2 regions of the Achromobacter sp. 1011791174 genome follow, and region 1 is predicted to be linked to the other one. Evidence: predicted binding sites of a transcription regulator. Region 1 holds the regulator's gene; the other holds the start of a gene.
The links. Region 1 encodes sigma-54, which starts transcription at its own class of promoters, with help from an activator protein. Its sites were predicted from a motif close to TGGCANGNAANCTGCTTT; they were not measured.
Positions count from the first base shown of each region.

Region 2: AC6LJ5_RS27640 (BMP family protein) is a predicted target of sigma-54. The motif match lies at 2,886-2,903, and genes of this name have one in related genera.

Region 1 covers NZ_JCBANH010000102.1:11,238-19,959, reverse strand. Annotated here, with positions in the region: gene AC6LJ5_RS25570 (hypothetical protein) at 1-98, shown strand, start outside; gene bfr (bacterioferritin) at 213-689, opposite strand; gene AC6LJ5_RS25560 (DMT family transporter) at 1,090-2,004, opposite strand; gene AC6LJ5_RS25555 (LysR substrate-binding domain-containing protein) at 2,171-3,040, shown strand; gene AC6LJ5_RS25550 ((2Fe-2S)-binding protein) at 3,219-3,500, opposite strand; gene rpoN (RNA polymerase factor sigma-54) at 3,621-5,048, opposite strand; gene AC6LJ5_RS25540 (hypothetical protein) at 5,065-5,688, shown strand; gene AC6LJ5_RS25535 (Bug family tripartite tricarboxylate transporter substrate binding protein) at 5,881-6,861, shown strand; gene leuA (2-isopropylmalate synthase) at 7,403-8,722, shown strand, end outside.
Region 2 covers NZ_JCBANH010000125.1:350-9,071, reverse strand. Annotated here, with positions in the region: gene AC6LJ5_RS27650 (ABC transporter permease) at 1-90, opposite strand, end outside; gene AC6LJ5_RS27645 (ABC transporter ATP-binding protein) at 144-1,670, opposite strand; gene AC6LJ5_RS27640 (BMP family protein) at 1,667-2,683, opposite strand; gene AC6LJ5_RS27635 (DedA family protein/thiosulfate sulfurtransferase GlpE) at 3,212-4,123, shown strand; gene panE (2-dehydropantoate 2-reductase) at 4,255-5,181, shown strand; gene AC6LJ5_RS27625 (NAD(P)-dependent oxidoreductase) at 5,435-6,046, shown strand; gene AC6LJ5_RS27620 (nuclear transport factor 2 family protein) at 6,218-6,673, shown strand; gene AC6LJ5_RS27615 (flavin reductase family protein) at 6,718-7,302, shown strand; gene AC6LJ5_RS27610 (nucleoside 2-deoxyribosyltransferase) at 7,299-7,826, shown strand; gene AC6LJ5_RS27605 (pyridoxal phosphate-dependent aminotransferase) at 7,918-8,722, opposite strand, start outside.

The DNA.
Region 1 (8,722 bases):
TCGAACGCCCCTCGTGTTCCTGGGCCGCGCGCAACAAGTACTGTGCGCCGAACCGCGCCTGGGGCACGATGGCCGAATGCCCGGCCCGTCCGCAGTAACGCGATCGCAACGCTATCGACGCGGCACTCTGGCCGCGTACAAAGACAAAGGCGCCCCTCGGGGCGCCTTTGTCTTGGCCGGCGATCCTGTGACCGCCGCCAGGCCGGCAACCGTTATTCCGGCACCGACATCTGGCTCTGCAGGTAGTTCTGCAGGCCGACCTTGTCGATCAGGTCGATCTGGGTTTCCAGATAGTCGATGTGCTCTTCGGTGTCGTCCAGGATGTCCTGGAACAGATCGCGCGACACATAGTCGCGCACCGATTCGCAATACGCGATGGCTTCCTTGACCGTGGCTTGCGCGCCTTGCTCCAGCTTGAGGTCACAGGCCAGCAGTTCCGGCACGTCTTCGCCGATCAGCAGCTTGTGCAGGTCCTGCAGGTTGGGCAGGCCGTCGAGCATGAAGATGCGCGCGATCAGGCGGTCGGCATGCTTCATCTCGCCGATCGACTCTTCGTATTCGTGCTTGCCCAGCTTGTCGAAGCCCCAGTGGTTCAGCATGCGCGCATGCAGGAAATACTGGTTGATGGCCGTCAGCTCGTTGGTCAGCTGCTTGTTGAGATGCTGGATGACGGTTTTATCGCCTTTCATGATGAGACTCCTTGCAGTCAGGCGCGATGCGCGCACATCGCGACAGGAAGACGCGCGATGCCGCGCGTACGCAACCCCGGCAGACTAACATCCGGCGCGGGGCCGCGCCTAGCCTTGCTCTGCATTTGGTAAACGGCTTTGCAAGCGCAACATGAAAGCGACAGGATAATGAGAATGAGTTTGCGTGAGCGATGCCTTGCACGCACTACGCAGACTTCATGCGGCCTGGAAGCGGCCATGCCGCCCGATTGTGCACCTTGATGCACGTCAAGCGCAGCGCGGATCGCACGCCGCCTCGCTGAAAAACCCGCGTGCGACGCGTGCTCCGCGCTGTTGCATATCTACGACCGCATGAGCGCGCGCGCCACCATCACGCATCGACTCGATGGATATCGCGGACTCAATCGGCGCGCCGCGTGGCCAGCCAGATGCCGAATGCGATCGGCACGATGCCCAGCAGGTCCAGCCACGACACCGGCTCGCTCAACACCAGCCAGCCGAACAGCAAGCCCAGCGGCGGCATCAGGAAGTGCAGCGCGCTGGCGGCGGTGGCGCTGGCGCGGCCAAGAATCATGAACCACAAGTAATAACCGCCAATCGACACGGCCACGATCATGTAGGCCATGCTCCAGAACAGACTGGCCGTCATGCGCGCCGCGCCCAGGTCATCGACGACCAGCGCGATCGGCATCATCGCGGCCGCGCCGGCCAGCGACTGGATGCCGGTGGCCATCCACAAGTCCGCAGACGGCTTCAGGCGCTTGTACAGCAGCGTACCCGCCACCAGCGCGATCAGTCCGCCAACCACGAGCAAGGTGCCGTGCGCGTCTTCCTGCATGCCGCTCAACCGCGAACGCAGCACCACGGCCACGCCGGCCAGCCCCAGCAGCAGGCCCAGCAGCTTGCGCCAGCTCAACCGCTCGCCCAGCACCGGCCCGGCCAGCACGCCGATCAGCAGCGGATTGGTGCTGATCAGCACCGCGGTGAACGCGGATGACACCCGCGTCATGCCCGACCAGCTCAAACCCAGATACAGGGCGTTGTTCAGCAGGCCCAGCAGCGCCAGCGCGGCGACGTCGCGCCGGCTCGGCCAGCGCCAGCGGCCGCTGGCCGCGGCCACGCCCAGCATCAGCGCGCCGGCGATCAGGAAACGAAACGCCAGCAGGGTCATCGGCGGACAGTCGCGCACCGCGATCTTGGCGGCGGCGAACGCCGAACTCCACAACAGGCAAAACGCGGCGATGGGCAACCAGGCGACAGCGGCTGGAGAATCGGTGCGGGCGGGAGATGCGACGGCGAGCGAGGGGGTTTTCATGCGAGTCCCGGAGAGAGGGCGCCGCCGCTTTGGCGACAGGCTGGCGGCCATTTTGCGCGCCGCCCCATCCATTGACAAATGCTTTATTCAGATTAAAAGTATTCGATAATCGAATGGATAAACCCGCCGCCTGTCCAGGCTGCACGACTGCTTTCCAGGCCCCGCCATGCTCGATCTCGATCTACTGCACAGCTTCGTTTCCGTCGTCGACGCCGGCGGCTTCACGCGCGCCGGCGAACGCGTGCACCGCAGCCAGTCCACCGTCAGCCAGCAGATCCGCAAGTTGGAAGAGGCGCTGGAGTGCGCGCTGTTCATCCGCGACGGCCGCCAGGTCCAGCTGACCGAAGACGGCGAGCGGCTGCTGGGCTATGCCCGCCGCATGCTGGCGCTGTCCACCGAGGTGCGCGAGGCTGTCAGCGGCCGCCAGCGCGTGGACGTGGTGCGCCTGGGCATCCCGGACGATTTCGCGCCCGAGGCCTTGACCGCGCTCCTGGCGGCCTACGTGCGCGAACGGCCGACGCTGCGTCTGTCAGTGCGCTGCGATCTCAGCGCCGCGCTGACGCGCAGCCTGGAGCGCGGCGATCTGGATGTGGCGCTGCTCAAGCGCGAGCCCGGCGCCGGAATGGACACGGGCGCGGCCCTGGCCGCGTGGCCGGAGCTCCTGCATTGGATCGCCGCCAGCGCCTTGCCGCTGCCCGATGTCGAGCCCGTGCCGCTGGTGGCGTTTCCGCAAGGCTGCATCTACCGCAACCGCGCCATCCACGCGCTGGAAGCGGCGGGCCGGCGCTGGCGCATCGCCTATGAAAGCCCCAACCTGCTCGGCCTGCAGGCGGCGCTGGCCGGCGGCCTGGGCGTGGCGCTGCTGGAGCGCCGCTGTCTGGCGCCCAACCTGCGCATCGTGGACACGCATCTGCCGCCGGCGCCGCCCACCGAGCTCGCGCTCTGCCTGGGCCGCGCGGCGCGCGAGCCGGCGCGCCAGGTGGCGCAGACGGTGCAGGCGTTCTGCGCAGCGCAGTGGCGCCAGCCCTCATCCTGAACGGGAACGGCTCCGCCGGACGGCCCAACGGCCGCAAGCCGCCAGGCGTGGAAAGGACACAGGCCGCCTGTGTGTGGAAGGAACCGCGCAGACAAAGGCGCGAAAACCCACGCCGACCCATCCGCACAAAAACAAAAGCCACGGCAGGCGCCGTGGCTTCGTTGGATCAGGAACGGGGTCAGGCTACCGCGACCTGGATGACCGGATAGGTATTGGCCGCCGGCGCGCTGGGCTGTTCAGCCAGGGCGGCGGGAGGATTGACCGGAACGGCGATCGAGCGCACGTCGCAGACGCTGGAGCAACGACCGCCGGGCAGGTATTCCGTGGCGGTGGCTGCGCAACAGCCGCAACAGGTCGCCACGCCCAGCTCGAACTGCAGGTCGGCCAGCGTGGTAGCGCCCGCGTCCACGCTGGCGCGGACTTGGCGTTCGGTGATCGCGTTGCATACACAAATGTACATGAGAATAATTATCGAAAATTATTCTCGAACTGGCAAGCGGCTTGCGCAAAAAAATTGCAACCGAGATGTCACGCAAGTGTTTGAAATCAGGGACGAATTTACAGCCATTCGTCCCTGATTTCAGCGAACCGAGGCCTGCGCCTTGCGCAGCGCCGCCGGCGCGATGCGCAGCGCCTCGCGGTATTTGGCCACCGTGCGCCGGGCGATCACGATGCCCTGGTCGGCCAGCTTTTCCATGATCTGGCTGTCGGACAAGGGCTTGGCGCGATTCTCGTCCGCCACCATCTGGCGGATATGGGTCTGCACCGCCGTGGCCGAGGTGGCGTCGCCGCCGTCGGTCGACACCCCCGCCCCGAAGAAGCGCTTGAGCTCCAGCGTGCCAAACGGGGTGAGCATGTACTTCTGCGTCGTGGCCCGTGAAATCGTGGATTCGTGCAGGCCCAGTTCGCCCGCGATGTCCTTCAGGATCAGCGGTCGCATGGCCGCCGGCCCCTGGCTGAAAAAGGCCGTCTGGCGTTCGACGATGGCCTGGGACACCCGCAGGATGGTGTCGAAGCGCTGCTCGACGTTGCGGATCATCCACTTGGCCTGCTGCAGCTGGGCCTGCAGGCCGGCGTGGGCCGATTCCTTCTGATTGCCCAGCATCTGCGCGTACAGGCCGTTGATCTGCAGGCGCGGCACGGCGGCGCTGTTAAGCGTGACCTGCCAGCCGCGCCGGGTCTTGCGCACGATCACGTCCGGCACGGCGTAGTCGGCGGCCGGCACGGTCCAGGCGCGTCCCGGACGCGGCTCCAGGCGCAGGATCAGGGCGTGCGCGGCGCGGAACCGGGTTTCGTCGCACCCCGCCGCCGCGCACAGACGGGCGACATTGCCGGTGGCCAGCAGCGGCAGGTGACGGGCGCAGATCTCGCGGGCGCAGGCCAGCGCCGCCGGGTCGGCCGCCTCGGGCAGGCGCGTGATGTCCGGGTGGCGCAATTGCAACAGCAGGCATTCCGCCATGTCCCGCGCGCCGATGCCGGGTGGATCGAAGGACTGCAGCAGCGACAGCGCCGCCTTCAGCTCGTCGATATCCGGCTCCAGCTCGGCCGGCAGCCAGCCCAGGATTTCCTCCAGCGGCGAGCCCAGGTAGCCGTTCTCGTCCAGCTCGTCGATCAGCAGGGCGGCCAATGCGGCGTCGCGCGGCGCCGCCCGGGTCAGCATCAGCTGGCCCAGCAGGTGCTCGCGCAGCGTGTCCGGCATGGCGGCCTCGGGCGGGCCGCCGTCCTCGTCTGGGTAGACCCCGCCGGAGCCGGGCATTTCCTCGATGGGCGCGTCGCGCTCGGCCGCCGGCTCGTCGTCCTGCACCGAGGACTCGCGTTCGGACTCTGCCTGCGCCTCGGGCGCCACGGGTTCGTCGTCGCGCTCGAGCAGCGGGTTGTCCGCCAGCACCTGCGAGATCTCGGCTTCCAGCTCGAGCGTGGACAACTGCAACAATCGGATCGATTGCTGCAGCTGTGGGGTCAGCGTCAGATGCTGACCGGGACGCAGTTCTAAAATCGGACGGGTCATAGGTACAATATTTTGCATGATGAATCAGACTTCGCCCGAGCGCGTTCGCCAGGATAGCCGCCTGATCGGCCAGACCCTGCTCAAACTTGCGCTTCCCAGACTCCTCCTGCGCGCGATCGTGATCGCCGTCGCCCTCATCATCTGGTATTTCGTCGCCAACTGGATACTGGACGCGGGCAAGCGCGTGAGCTTCGAATTCCTGCACTCGCTGGGCCAGCCCACGATGGACATGGTGCAGAAGTTCAGCCCCTACCTGTGGTGGGTCGGGGTCGGCATCTGGAGCCTCATCGTCTTCTTCGCGCTGCGCGCCTGGCTGAGCGCCAGCCTGGCCTCCGGCCGCGCCACGCCGGTGCAGACCGAGGTGCTGGCCGAACTGGCGCCGCAGCTGTCCGACGAATCGCTGGGCGTGCTGCGCTGGACCTGGGGCGACCGCGAAGAACCCTTCACCGTGGGCGACCTGCGCCGCTCGCTGTCTGAAATCCGCCACAGCCGCATCGCCAAGATCGACATGGTGGCGCGTCAGGCCGAGATCCTGGAAGGCGGCGGCAAGCCCCGCGCCGGCTCCCGCGACGACGACGCACCGCGCCGCGAACCGCGCGCCGACCGCTACGTCGAGCCGCGCATCGGCCCCGCCCGATAAGCGACACCCTTCCGCGCAACCCGCCAGAAGCCGCCGTCCAGGCGGCTTTTGCATTTCAGTGCGCTGCCAGCAAGCCGCTCCTATACTGGCCTGCCACGCTCGCGCAACCGCGGGCCGCGCGTCATACCGACACCATGCGCCGGCGGCCCCGCCGCGGCGACCGCGCGGCCGACCTCCTGGAGTCCGCTTTCCATGTTCCGTACTTCCGTCCGGTTCGCCGCCAGCATGGCGCTGGCCTGCTCTGCCGCGCTCTCGTTCAGCGCGCCGGCGCGGGCTGCCTGGCCAGACAAGCCCATCACCTTCGTCGCCCCGTTCACCGCCGGCGGCGCCAATGATCTGGTCGCCCGCATCATCGCCAAGGCGGTCGGCGCCGCGCTGAACCAGCCCGTCATCGTCGAGAACCGTCCCGGCGCCGGCGGCGTGATCGGCGCTGCCCACGTGGCGCGCAGTCCGGCCGATGGCTACACCTACCTGGTCGGCAGCAACGGCACCGTCACCAACAGCCTGATCCGTTCCGACCAGCCGTACAAGGACGAGGCGCTGACGCCCGTGGCGCTGCTGTCGATCACGCCCTCGGTGATCGTGACCCACCCGTCCAACCCTGCCAAGAACCTGAAGGACTTCGTGGCGCGCGCCAAACAGGCCAAGACCGATCGCATCACCTTTTCCACGGCCGGCAACGGCAGCACGCCGCACTTCGTGGCCGAAATGCTGAAGGAAGCCACCGGCCTGCCGGTAGAGCCCATCGCCTACAAGAGCGGCTCGGAAGGCGTGAGCGCGGTGATCGGCAACCAGGTCGACGCCACCTCCGAGGCCAGCATCGTGACGCTGCCGCTGGTCCAGAGCGGCAAGCTCAAGGCGCTGGCCACCACCTGGGACAAGCGCATGGCCAGCGCGCCGGACATTCCGACCACGGCCGAGGCCGGCTTCGGCACGGTGCGCATCGGCCACTGGGCCGGCCTGTACGCGCCGACCGGCACGCCGGCGGACGTGCTCGACAAGATGAACGCGGCGGTCGAGCAGTCGTTGCAGACGCGTGAAGTGCAGGATGCGTTGCGCCAGAGCAGCATCGAGCCGGGCGGCGGTTCGCGCGCCAGCTTCGCCGAGTTCGCCGCCAACGAGCGCAAGCGCCTGGGCGAAGTGGTCAAGAACGGCCATATGCAGACGCAGTAAGCGCCTGAGCCGGAGCGCGCTCATGCTGTTGCGCGTCCGGCTGCGCGAGCCCCGCGCCACCGCGAAACGCGTGACTCGCGCCGCGCCTGCCGGCCTGTCGAAAGAACCAGGGAATACCCTGAGGCGCCACCGTAAGACAGATACGTCCCCGGCTTTTTCATTTGCGCTTGCACAAAAAGTATGTTTGACTAGCATCCCTATGGCCGCTAACCGCAACCCCCTCGCGATTGCCACCGGACGCTACGACGCTCCGGTCGCCGGCCTGCGCGCTTCCTTCCTCAGCGTTGCCTCCTTCGCCGCGCTATCGCTATACCTACCGATCGGTTGCCGGGCCTAGTGCCTCGTGGTAGCTCGGCAGCCACACGCTCGCCACACGCGTATTCCCCTTTCTTTTCCTGTTTTCAAGACTGAATCCTGCCGGCCTGGCCAGTAGTTTCCGGGCATATCCACGGCAAATCCAGGCGCCAGACCGTCATCCGGGCGCGCGCCGCTTGCGGGACCCCGTCCCCGGGATTCAAAAGAAACCGATCGAGGTGTAGAGATGATGCTTGCCAACCCCGCCACCAAGTACGTACCGTTCAAGCCCTTCGCCGGCGACTATGCCGAGCGCACCTGGCCCAGCCGCCGCATCACGCAGCCGCCCATCTGGATGAGCACCGATCTGCGCGACGGCAACCAGGCCCTGATCGAACCGATGAGCGTCGAGCGCAAGCTCCGCTTCTTCGAGCAGCTGGTGAAGATCGGCTTCAAGGAAATCGAAGTCGGTTTCCCGTCGGCCTCGCAGACCGACTTCGATTTCGTGCGCAAGCTCATCGACGAGAAGCGCATTCCCGAAGACGTGACCATCATCGTGCTGACGCAGTCGCGCGAAGACCTGATCAGCCGCACGGTCGAAGCCGCCGCCGGCGCCAGGCAGGCCATCGTCCACTTGTACAACGCCTGCGCCCCGGCGTTCCGCAAGGTCGTGTTCAACATGAGCCGCGACGAAATCAAGAACATCGCCACCACTGGCACGCGCCTGGTCAAGCAATACGTGGCCCAGCATCCGGAAACGCAGTGGCGCTACCAGTATTCGCCTGAAGTCTTCAGCACCACCGAACCCGAGTTCGCGCTGGAGGTGTCCAACGCCGTCGCCGACGTCTGGCAGCCCACGCCCGACTGCAAGATGGTGCTGAACCTGCCCGCCACCATCGAGGCCACCACGCCCAACCTGTACGCCGACCAGATCGAGTGGATGCACAAGAACCTGGCCCGCCGCGACAGCATCGTGCTCAGCGTGCACCCGCACAATGACCGCGGCACCGCCGTGGCCGCCGCCGAATTCGCCGTCATGGCCGGCGCCGACCGCATCGAAGGCTGCCTGTTCGGCAGCGGCGAGCGCACCGGCAACGTCGACCTGGTGACGCTGGCCTTGAACCTCTACACGCAAGGCGTGCATCCCGGCCTGGACTTCTCGGACATCGACGAAGTGCGCCGCTGCGCCGAGTACTGCAACCAGCTCCCCGTGCACCCGCGCCATCCTTACGCCGGCGACCTCGTGTTCACCGCCTTCTCCGGCTCGCACCAGGACGCCATCAAGAAGGGCTTCGCGCAGCAGAAGCCGGACGCCGTCTGGGAAGTGCCGTACCTGCCGATCGACCCGGCCGACCTCGGCCGCAGCTACGACGCGGTGATCCGCGTGAACAGCCAGTCGGGCAAGGGCGGCGTGTCCTATCTGCTCGAACAGGAACACGGCCTGGTGTTGCCGCGCCGCCTGCAGATCGAATTCAGCCGCGCCATCCAGCGCGTCACCGACGAAACCGGCCGCGAAGTCACGGCCGACGATGTGCACACCATCTTCAACCGCGAATACCTCGAACAG
Region 2 (8,722 bases), on a different contig from region 1:
GACCGCCAGGGTGAAGAGGATGGCCGCGACGGGAGCCAGCGCCAGCGCGAGGCGGCTGGGCTCGGGGCGGCGTTCCAGGAGTAGTTTCATGCGTATGTTTGCTCGGTGATGGGTGGGAAGCGCGCGCCGGGGCGTGACCGGCCCTAGGCGCGCGTTCCCGTCATGGCCAGGCCCACGCTGGCCGGCGTCCATTGCGCGACCGGCTTGACGTCGACCAGCTTGCCGCCGCACAGCACGGCGATGCGGTCGGCCAGCGCGAAGATCTCTTCCAGGTCCTCGGACACCAGCAGCACGCCGGCGCCGCGCCGGCGGGCCGCCAGCAGCTGCTCGCGCACATAGGCCACGGCGCCGATGTCCAGGCCCCAGGTGGGCTGGTCGGCCACGATGAAGTCCGGCTCGCGGGCCAGCGTGCGGCCCAGGATCAGCTTTTGCATATTGCCGCCGGACAGGCTGCGGGTGCGTACGTCCAGCGAGGCGGCGCGCACGTCGAACTGCCTGGCCAGCGCCTGCGCGTAGGCGCGGCCGGCGCGCGCGCGGATCATGCCCCAGCGCGCGAAGCGCGGGTCGTTCAGGTCTTCGACGATGGCGTTTTCCCAGAGCGGGCTGTCGCCGATCATGCCTTCGCCGTGGCGATCTTCCGGGATGCGGCCGACGCGCGCGGCGGTCCAGCCGGCGGGCGTGCGGGGCGCGGGGGCGCGCTCCGGTCCCAGCCGGATCGCGCCGTCGCTGGGCTGGCGCAGGCCGGTCAGCACCGACACCAGCGCCTGCTGGCCGTTGCCGGCCACGCCGGCGATGGCCACGATCTCGTGCCGGTGCACGGTCAGATCCAGGCTGTCCAGGCGCGTGGCGCCGTCGCGGTCGCGCACCGTCACCTGCGACAGCGCGATCACCGGCGCCGCTTGCTCGGCGGCGGCCACGGCCTCGGCGTGCGGCATGGCGACCTTGCGGCCCACCATCAGTTCGGCGAGTTCGGCCGGCGTGGTGGCGGCGGTTTCGCGCTCGGCCACCAGCCTGCCCTGGCGCAGCACGGCCACGCGCCGCGACACCGCCATGACTTCGTCCAGCTTGTGCGAAATGAAGATGACGGCCAGGCCCTCGTCCACGAAACCGCGCAGCGTGGCGAACAGGCCGTCGACTTCCTGCGGCGTCAGCACGGCGGTGGGCTCGTCCAGGATCAGGACGCGCGCGCCGCGATACAGCGCCTTCAGGATTTCAACGCGCTGCTTCTCGCCCACCGACAGCGTGCCGACGCGCGCGTCGGGATCCACGCCCAGGCCGAAGCGCTGGCCCAGCTCGACCAGCTTGCGGCGGGCCTGGCGCCGCCCGGAAGCCAGCTTCCACAGCGATTCCGTGCCCACCATGATGTTGTCCAGCACGGTCAGGTTGTCGGCCAGCGTGAAGTGCTGGTGCACCATGCCGACCCCCGCGGCCAGCGCCGCGTCGGGCCGGCCTGGCGGCAACGGCTGGCCGAAGACCTCGATGGCGCCGGCGTCGGCCACGTAGTGGCCGAACAGGATCGACACCAGCGTGGACTTGCCGGCGCCGTTCTCGCCCAGCAGGGCCAGCACCTCGCCCTGTCCGAGCGTGAGCGAGATGTCGTCGTTGGCCGTCAGGCTGCCGAAGCGCTTGGTGATCCCCGTCAGTCGCAGGGCGAGCGGCGCCGGGCTCATCGCGCGGAGGACTTGGGTTCTTTGTCGTTGACCTTGACGCTGAAGCTGCCGTCCAGGATGGCCTTCTGTTTGGCTTCCACCTTGGCGATCAGGTCGGCCGGGATCTTGCCGGCGAAGGTGCCCAGCGGCGCCAGCGACGAGCCCTTGTGCTTCATCAGCGAGTACTGGCCGTAGTCGTCGGCCTTGAAGGCGCCGGCCTTGACCTGCTTGAGCGCCGCGTCGATGGTCGGCTCCATGCTCCACAGGGCCGAGGCCACCACGGTCTCGGGGTACTGCGGCTGGGTGTCGATCACGTTGCCGATGGCCAGCTTGCCGCGTTCCTTGGCGGCGTCCGACACGCCGAAGCGCTCGGCGTAGAGCACGTCGGTGCCTTTGTCGATCATGGCGAAGGCGGCTTCCTTGGCCTTCGGGGGATCGAACCAGGAGCCGATGAAGGTGACGGTGAACTCGGCCTTGGGGTTGATCTCGCGCGCGCCTTCGATGAAGGCCTGCATCAGGCGGTTCACTTCGGGAATGGGGTAGCCGCCCACCAGGCCGATCTTGCCGGTCTGGCTCATGCCGGCCGCGATCATGCCGGTCAGGTAGGCCGGCTCCTGGATGTAGTTGTCGAACACCGCGAAGTTGGGCTGCTGCGGCTTGCCCGAGGAACCCATCAGGAAGGCGGTCTGCGGATAGTCCTTGGCGACCTTGCGCGCGGCGGCCTCGACCGCGAAGGCCTCGCCCACCACCAGCTTGTTGCCCTGCTCGGCATACTGGCGCATGACGCGCTCGTAGTCGGCGTTGGTGACGTTCTCGGAGAACGCGTAGTCGATCTCGCCGCGGTCGCGGGCGGCGGTCAGCGCCTTGTGGATGCGCGAGACCCACTGCTGCTCGACCGGCACCGTGTAGATGGCGGCGACCTTGACCTTTTCGGGCGCCTGGGCCTGGACCGTGCCGGCCAGCATCAGCGCGCCGGCGGCGGCGGCCAGCTTGAGCAGGCCGCGGCGGGCGGACGAGGGGAATAGGGAGTTCATGCGTGGGGCTCCTTCGCGGTGATGGACGGGAATGGGGAAAGGACGCGATCGCCGCGCGCGCGGCCCCTCGCCGCCCGATGGCTGCGGCCGCCGGCGGACGAGCCGGGGCGAGCGGGCGGATGCGTGGTGTTGGGATCGGTCATCGGATGGGGCGCAGGCAGGCGCGCCCATCCGAACGGTCGGGTTCGCGGCCTGCCATGGCGAAGCAATTTGTATGCCATGCGGCGTTCCCGCGGCAAGTCGGGGAAACCTGATGGCCGGGCAGGATTATAGGCACGCCGGCGGGGATTGTCGGCACCATCGTGGTGCGGCTTTGCAGGTGGTGGACGGCGGCGCGCTCAAATCCTGGCGCGCCGCGCAATGCAGTGTTCCACCGGCCCGGGCTGGCAAGGCCGCCCGGGCCGCCTAAAATTCCGGCGCGGGCGCGCGCGTCTGGCGCCGCCCCGCTGTGCCGGACCGGGCCCGCCCCTCGCGGGACGGCCAGTCCCTGAACCCGGCCGCGCGCCGCGCGGCCCGTCGGAAGACACGATGCAAGACATACAGTTGCTGCTGGAGCAGTACGGCGCCTGGTTGGTGTTCGGGAACGTCCTGATCGAACAGGCCGGCCTGCCCGTGCCCGCCTATCCCATGCTGATCGCCGCCGGCGCGCTGGCCGGCACGGCCGGCTGGCTGGCGCCGTGGATCGCGGCCACGCTGGCCTGCCTGCTGGCCGACAGCCTCTGGTACCTGGCGGGCCGGCGCTACGGTTCGCGCCTGCTTGGCGTGGTCTGCAAGCTGTCGCTGTCGCAGGATTCCTGCATCCGCCAGACGCAGCGGCTGTACCTGCGCGTCGGCGTGCGCGCGCTGCTGGTGTGCAAGTTCCTGCCGGGCGCGGGCGCGCTGTCCACCGTCATGGCCGGCCTGACGGGCACCGGCTTGCGCCGTTTCCTGCTGTACGACCTGGTCGGCGCGATGATCTGGGCCGGCTCGGCGCTGCTGCTGGGCGGCCTGTTCCATGGCGTGGTCAACGACGTGCTGGACCTGCTGGCGAACTATGGCGCCATGGGCCTGGGCTTGCTGGCCGCGCTGCTGGCGCTGTACATCGTCGTGCGCGCGCTGCGCCGCTGGGTGCTGGTGCGCAAGCTGCGCGTCATCCCGAGGCTGTCGGTCGACGAGCTGATGCGCTGGCGTCAGGACGGCCGCCAGGCGCTGGTGTTCGACGTGCGGCCCGAGGCCCAGCGCGACGCCCAGCGCATTCCCGGCGCCATCGCGGTGGACCTGCGCGCGCCGCTGCCGCCGCTGGAGGCGGACGCGCAGGACGCCGACATCGTGGTCTATTGCGCCTGCCCCAACGAGGTCTCGGCCGCGATGCTGGCCCGGCGGCTGCGCGCCGCCGGCTATCGCCGCACCTGGGCGCTGCGCGGCGGCTACGAGGCCTGGGCGCGCCACGCGCAGCCCTGAACGCCAGCCCGTGATTCCGGTCCGTGATTCCGGTTCGTGGCTTTGGCCCGTGGCTTCGGTCCGGCCGCGGCCGCGCGCATAATGTCCGCGTTCGCCCGCAAGACTTGCGGGCTGCCAGACAGGAGACAGACATGCGCTTGTTGTTCTTGGGCGCCGGCGGCACCGGCGGCTACTTTGGCGGACGCGCGGCCCAGGCCGGCGCGGACGTGACCTTCCTGGTGCGCGAGCCGCGCGCGGCGCGCCTGCGCGCCGAAGGGTTGCGCATCCGCAGCCCGCTGGGCGACGCCGTGGTGCGGCCCAAGCTCGCCACCAGCCAGACGCTGGACGGCGCCTACGACGTGGTGGTGCTGAGCTGCAAGGCCTATGACCTGGCCAGCGCCATCGAGGCGATCCGCCCCGCCGTGGGGCCGGACACGGCGGTGCTGCCCATCATGAACGGCGTGCTGCAATACGAGGTGCTGGACCGCGAGTTCGAGGCGCGGCGCGTGTTGGGCGGGCTGTGCCAGATCAACGCCACCCTGGGGCCGGACGGCGAGGTCGTGCACCTGGGCAAGTTCGCCAGCATCGTGTTCGGCGAACGCGCCGGCCCGGCACGCAGCGCCCGCTGCGAGGCGCTGGCGCAGGCCTTGGCTGGCGGCGAATTCAGCAGTCGCCTGAGCGACAACATCCACCAGGACGTGTGGGAAAAGTACGTATTCCTGACCACGCTGGCGGCCGGCACCTGCCTGATGCGCGGGCCGGTGGGCCGGATCGCCGCCACCGACGACGGCGCCGACATCCTGCGCGCCCTGCTGCGCGAATCGCAGGCCGTGGCGGCCGCGTCCGGGCATGCGGTGCGGCCCGAGGCCGACGCCTCGGTGCTGAAGATCCTGACCGACACCAGCCAGCCCATGACCGCGTCCATGTTCCGCGACCTGAGCCAGGGCTTGCCGGTCGAGGCCGACCACATCGTCGGCGACATGGTGCGCCGCGCCGCCACGTTGGGCGTGGACGCGACCTATCTGCGCGTGGCCTACGCGCATCTGCAGGTCTATCAGGCGCAGCGCGCGGCGGGCTGACGCGGCCGTGGCGGCGCCGCTGTTCAAGCGCCGCCGCCCGGCGCACACTGTAGCCATGCGCCGCGCGCGGTTCGCGGCGCGGGCCGGCGGCGCATTCGCCGGCATTGGTGCGCGGATTGCAAAGAACTCGTCCGTTCCGGTGGGTTTTTCCCATCGATTCGACCGAATAGCATGGTGTTGCCTGAACCGCGGCGGGGCTTACGGACAGTCCGCAAGGCAAGCGCGCCCGGTTCCTACTGACAGGAGCAAGACCATGAAAATCGCATTGATCGGCATCACCGGCCGCGTGGGTTCGCGCGTTGCCGACGAATTGCTCAAGCGCGGCCACCAGGTGACCGGCATCGCCCGCAACCTGGGCGACGTCAATCCCCAGCCCGGCCTGACCGTCAAGCAGGGCGACGCCACCGATCCGCAGGGCCTGACCGCGCTGCTGGCCGGCCACGACGCCGTGGTCAGCGCCTCGCGCTTCGTCTCGTCCGATGCCAAGCCGCTGATCGCAGCGGTGAAGGACGCCGGCGTGCCGCGCCTGCTGGTGGTCGGCGGCGCGGGCAGCCTGCAGGTGGCGCCCGGCAAGATGCTGATCGACACCCCCGAGTTTCCCGACGCCTACAAGCCCGAGGCCCGCGCCGGCGTGGTGTTCCTGGACGCGCTGCGCCAGGAGAAGGTGCTGAACTGGACCTTCCTGTCGCCGTCCGCGCTGTTCGAGCCGGGCGAGCGCACCGGCAAGTTCCGCCTGGGCGATGACGTGCTGCTGGCGGACGACGAGGGCAAGAGCTGGATCTCGATGGAAGACTACGCCATCGCGTTGGCCGACGAGATCGAGACGCCCCGGCATACACGCCGCCGTTTCACCGTCGGATACTGATCCGTTCCGTCCGGGTAGCCCGCCCGGAACGGAGCCGGCCCGCCCAATGGCGGGCCATTGTCGTTTTGACGCCCGATTTTCTCGGGCGCTGGCGGGAAATGGGCCGGGACGCCGTCTTTTATTTGTAAACTGGCGAACCGCCAGCCGGTGTCCTGACTTGAGTCGTTTCGTATGCGTATCCCCTTGAAATCCTTGGCTTTCTGTACGCTGCTGGTCGCCGGCGGACTGGCGCTGTCGCCCGCGTCCGCCGCGCCGCAGTCCAACAAGGAGATCGCGGTGGCCTTTTTCCGCATGATGTTCCTGGACCGCGACGTCGACGAGGCGGTGCGTCTGTACGTGGGCGACAAGTACGTGCAGCACAATCCCTACATGCCCGACGGCGTCGGTCCCACGCAGGATTACTTCCCGGCGTATTTCGAGCAGCATCCGCAGGCCGTCGTCGAGATCAAGCGCGTGATCGCCGAGGGCGAGCTGGTCATGATCCACAACCTGTGGAAGGACACGCCCGAAGACCGCGGCCAGGCCGTGGTGGACATCTTCCGCCTGGAAAACGGCAAGATCGTCGAGCACTGGGACGTGAGCCAGGACATTCCCGAAAACCCCGCCAACAAGAACGGCATGTTCTAGGCGCAGGCGCGTCCCGAGCTGCCGGCGTTCCAAGCGAGTCCAGCGTGTCCCCTGCGCCCGATATCCAGCCCGTCGAGCTGTCCCGTTCCTACCTGCTGCTGAACCACGGCCCCACGGTGCTGGTCACCAGCGCCCACGGCCGTCGGCGCAACGTCATGGCGGCGGCCTGGGCCATGCCGCTGGACTTCAACCCCGCCCGCATGCTGGTGGTGGTGGACAAGAACACCCATACGCGCACGCTGATCGACGCTTCCGGCGAATTCGCGCTGTGCATTCCGTCGCGCGAGCAGGCGCGGGCCACGCTGAAGGTCGGCACGGATTCCGGCCGCGACGAGGATAAGTTCCAGGCCAGCGGCCTGTCCACCTTCCCCGCCAGCAAGATCGGCGCGCCGCTGGTCGCGGGCTGCCTGGGCTGGCTGGAATGCAAGGTGCTGCCCGAGCCGCACAACCAGCAGGCCTACGATCTGTTCATCGGCGAGGTCGTGGCCGCCTGGGCCGCGCCCGATGTGTTCTCGGGCAATCGATGGCATTTCCCTTCCGAGGGCCGCCGCTCGATCCATTACCTGGCCGGCGGTTCGTTCTTCGCCACCGGCGAGGGCTTTTCCGTGTCCGAACCGGAGCCGTCATGAGCGGCGCGCGGCCCGGCGTCTATCTGGCCGGTTTCGACGTGTTCCTGCCGGACGCGGCGGCGCATGGCGAGCGGCTCAAGGCGCTGGCCGCCCGACACGGTTTTGACGGCCTGTTCCCGCTGGACAACCAGACGCCGCCCGGCCTGGCCGGCGCGGCGCTGGCGCAGTGGATCTACCGCGCCAATGTGGCCATGATCCAGCGCGCGGATCTGGTCATGGCCAACCTGAATCCGTTCCGTGGCGCCGAGCCCGACTCGGGCACGGCCTTCGAGGTGGGCTACGCCATCGCCTGCGGCAAGCCGGTATGGGCGTACACCGAGCAGGCGGATTCGCTGATCGCGCAGGTGGCGGTCGGCACGGCGGACACGCCCGCCCGCGCCATCGATGCGCTGGGATACACGGTCGAGGACTTTGGCCTGAATCTCAACCTGATGCTGGCCTGCAGCGCCCGCGTGGTGATTGGCGATGCCGCCGACTGCCTGGCGCGGATGGCGGCCGAGCGCGCGGGACGGCCCGAGGGCTGAACGGTCCGCGCGTCCGCATTTGCGTTGGCGTTGGCGTTGGCGATTGCGTATGCGTGGGTCCGGTCTGGCCGGACCGTGCGAGGCGGCCTCGCTATGTGCGTCGTTGGGTCAAAAAGCGGCGCAGCCGGCTCAACCCTTCTTCCAGGCGTTCAGGGCTGGTGGCATGGCACCAGCGCAGCCATGCCGACGCTTCCGGACCAAAGGCCGCGCCGGGGGCCAGGCCCAGGCCGGTCTGTTCCACCAGTTGTCGTGCGAGCAGCGTGGAGTCGGCGGCGTCCGCCATCCGGAAGAACACATACATGGCGCCGCCGGCATCGGGCGCTTCGATGCCGGGCAAGCCGCGCAGCGCGTCGGTCAGCAGCGTGCGGGTTCGCGCCAGTTGCGCGCGCAGCGCCGCCACCGTGGCCTCGCCGTGTTCCAGGGCCGCCGTCGCCGCCCGCTGCACGGGATCGAAGACGCAGGAACTGTTGTATTCGATCAGCTTGGCCAGATCGTCCGTCAGTGACGCGGGCACGACCATCCAGCCGACGCGCCATCCGGTCATGGACCAGGCCTTGGAGAAACTGTTGACCGAGATGACGCGGTCATCGGGCGCGCAGTGCCTGAGGAAGGACGGCGCTGACGCCAGCGCGGGGTCGTAGAGCAGGCGTTCGTAGACGTCGTCGCAGAGAATCCAGATGCCATGCCGGCGGCAATGCCGCAGGATGGGCGCGATGTCCTCGGCCTCGATGGTCCAGCCCGTGGGGTTGTTGGGCGAGTTGAGCAGCAGCAGGCGCGTGTCGGGTGTGAGCGCCTGCTGCAGCCCGGGCACGTCCAGCGTCCATCGGCCGTCCGTCACCGACAGCGGGTAGCGCTGGATGCGGGCGCCCAGGATGCGGGGAATCTCGGTCAGGTTG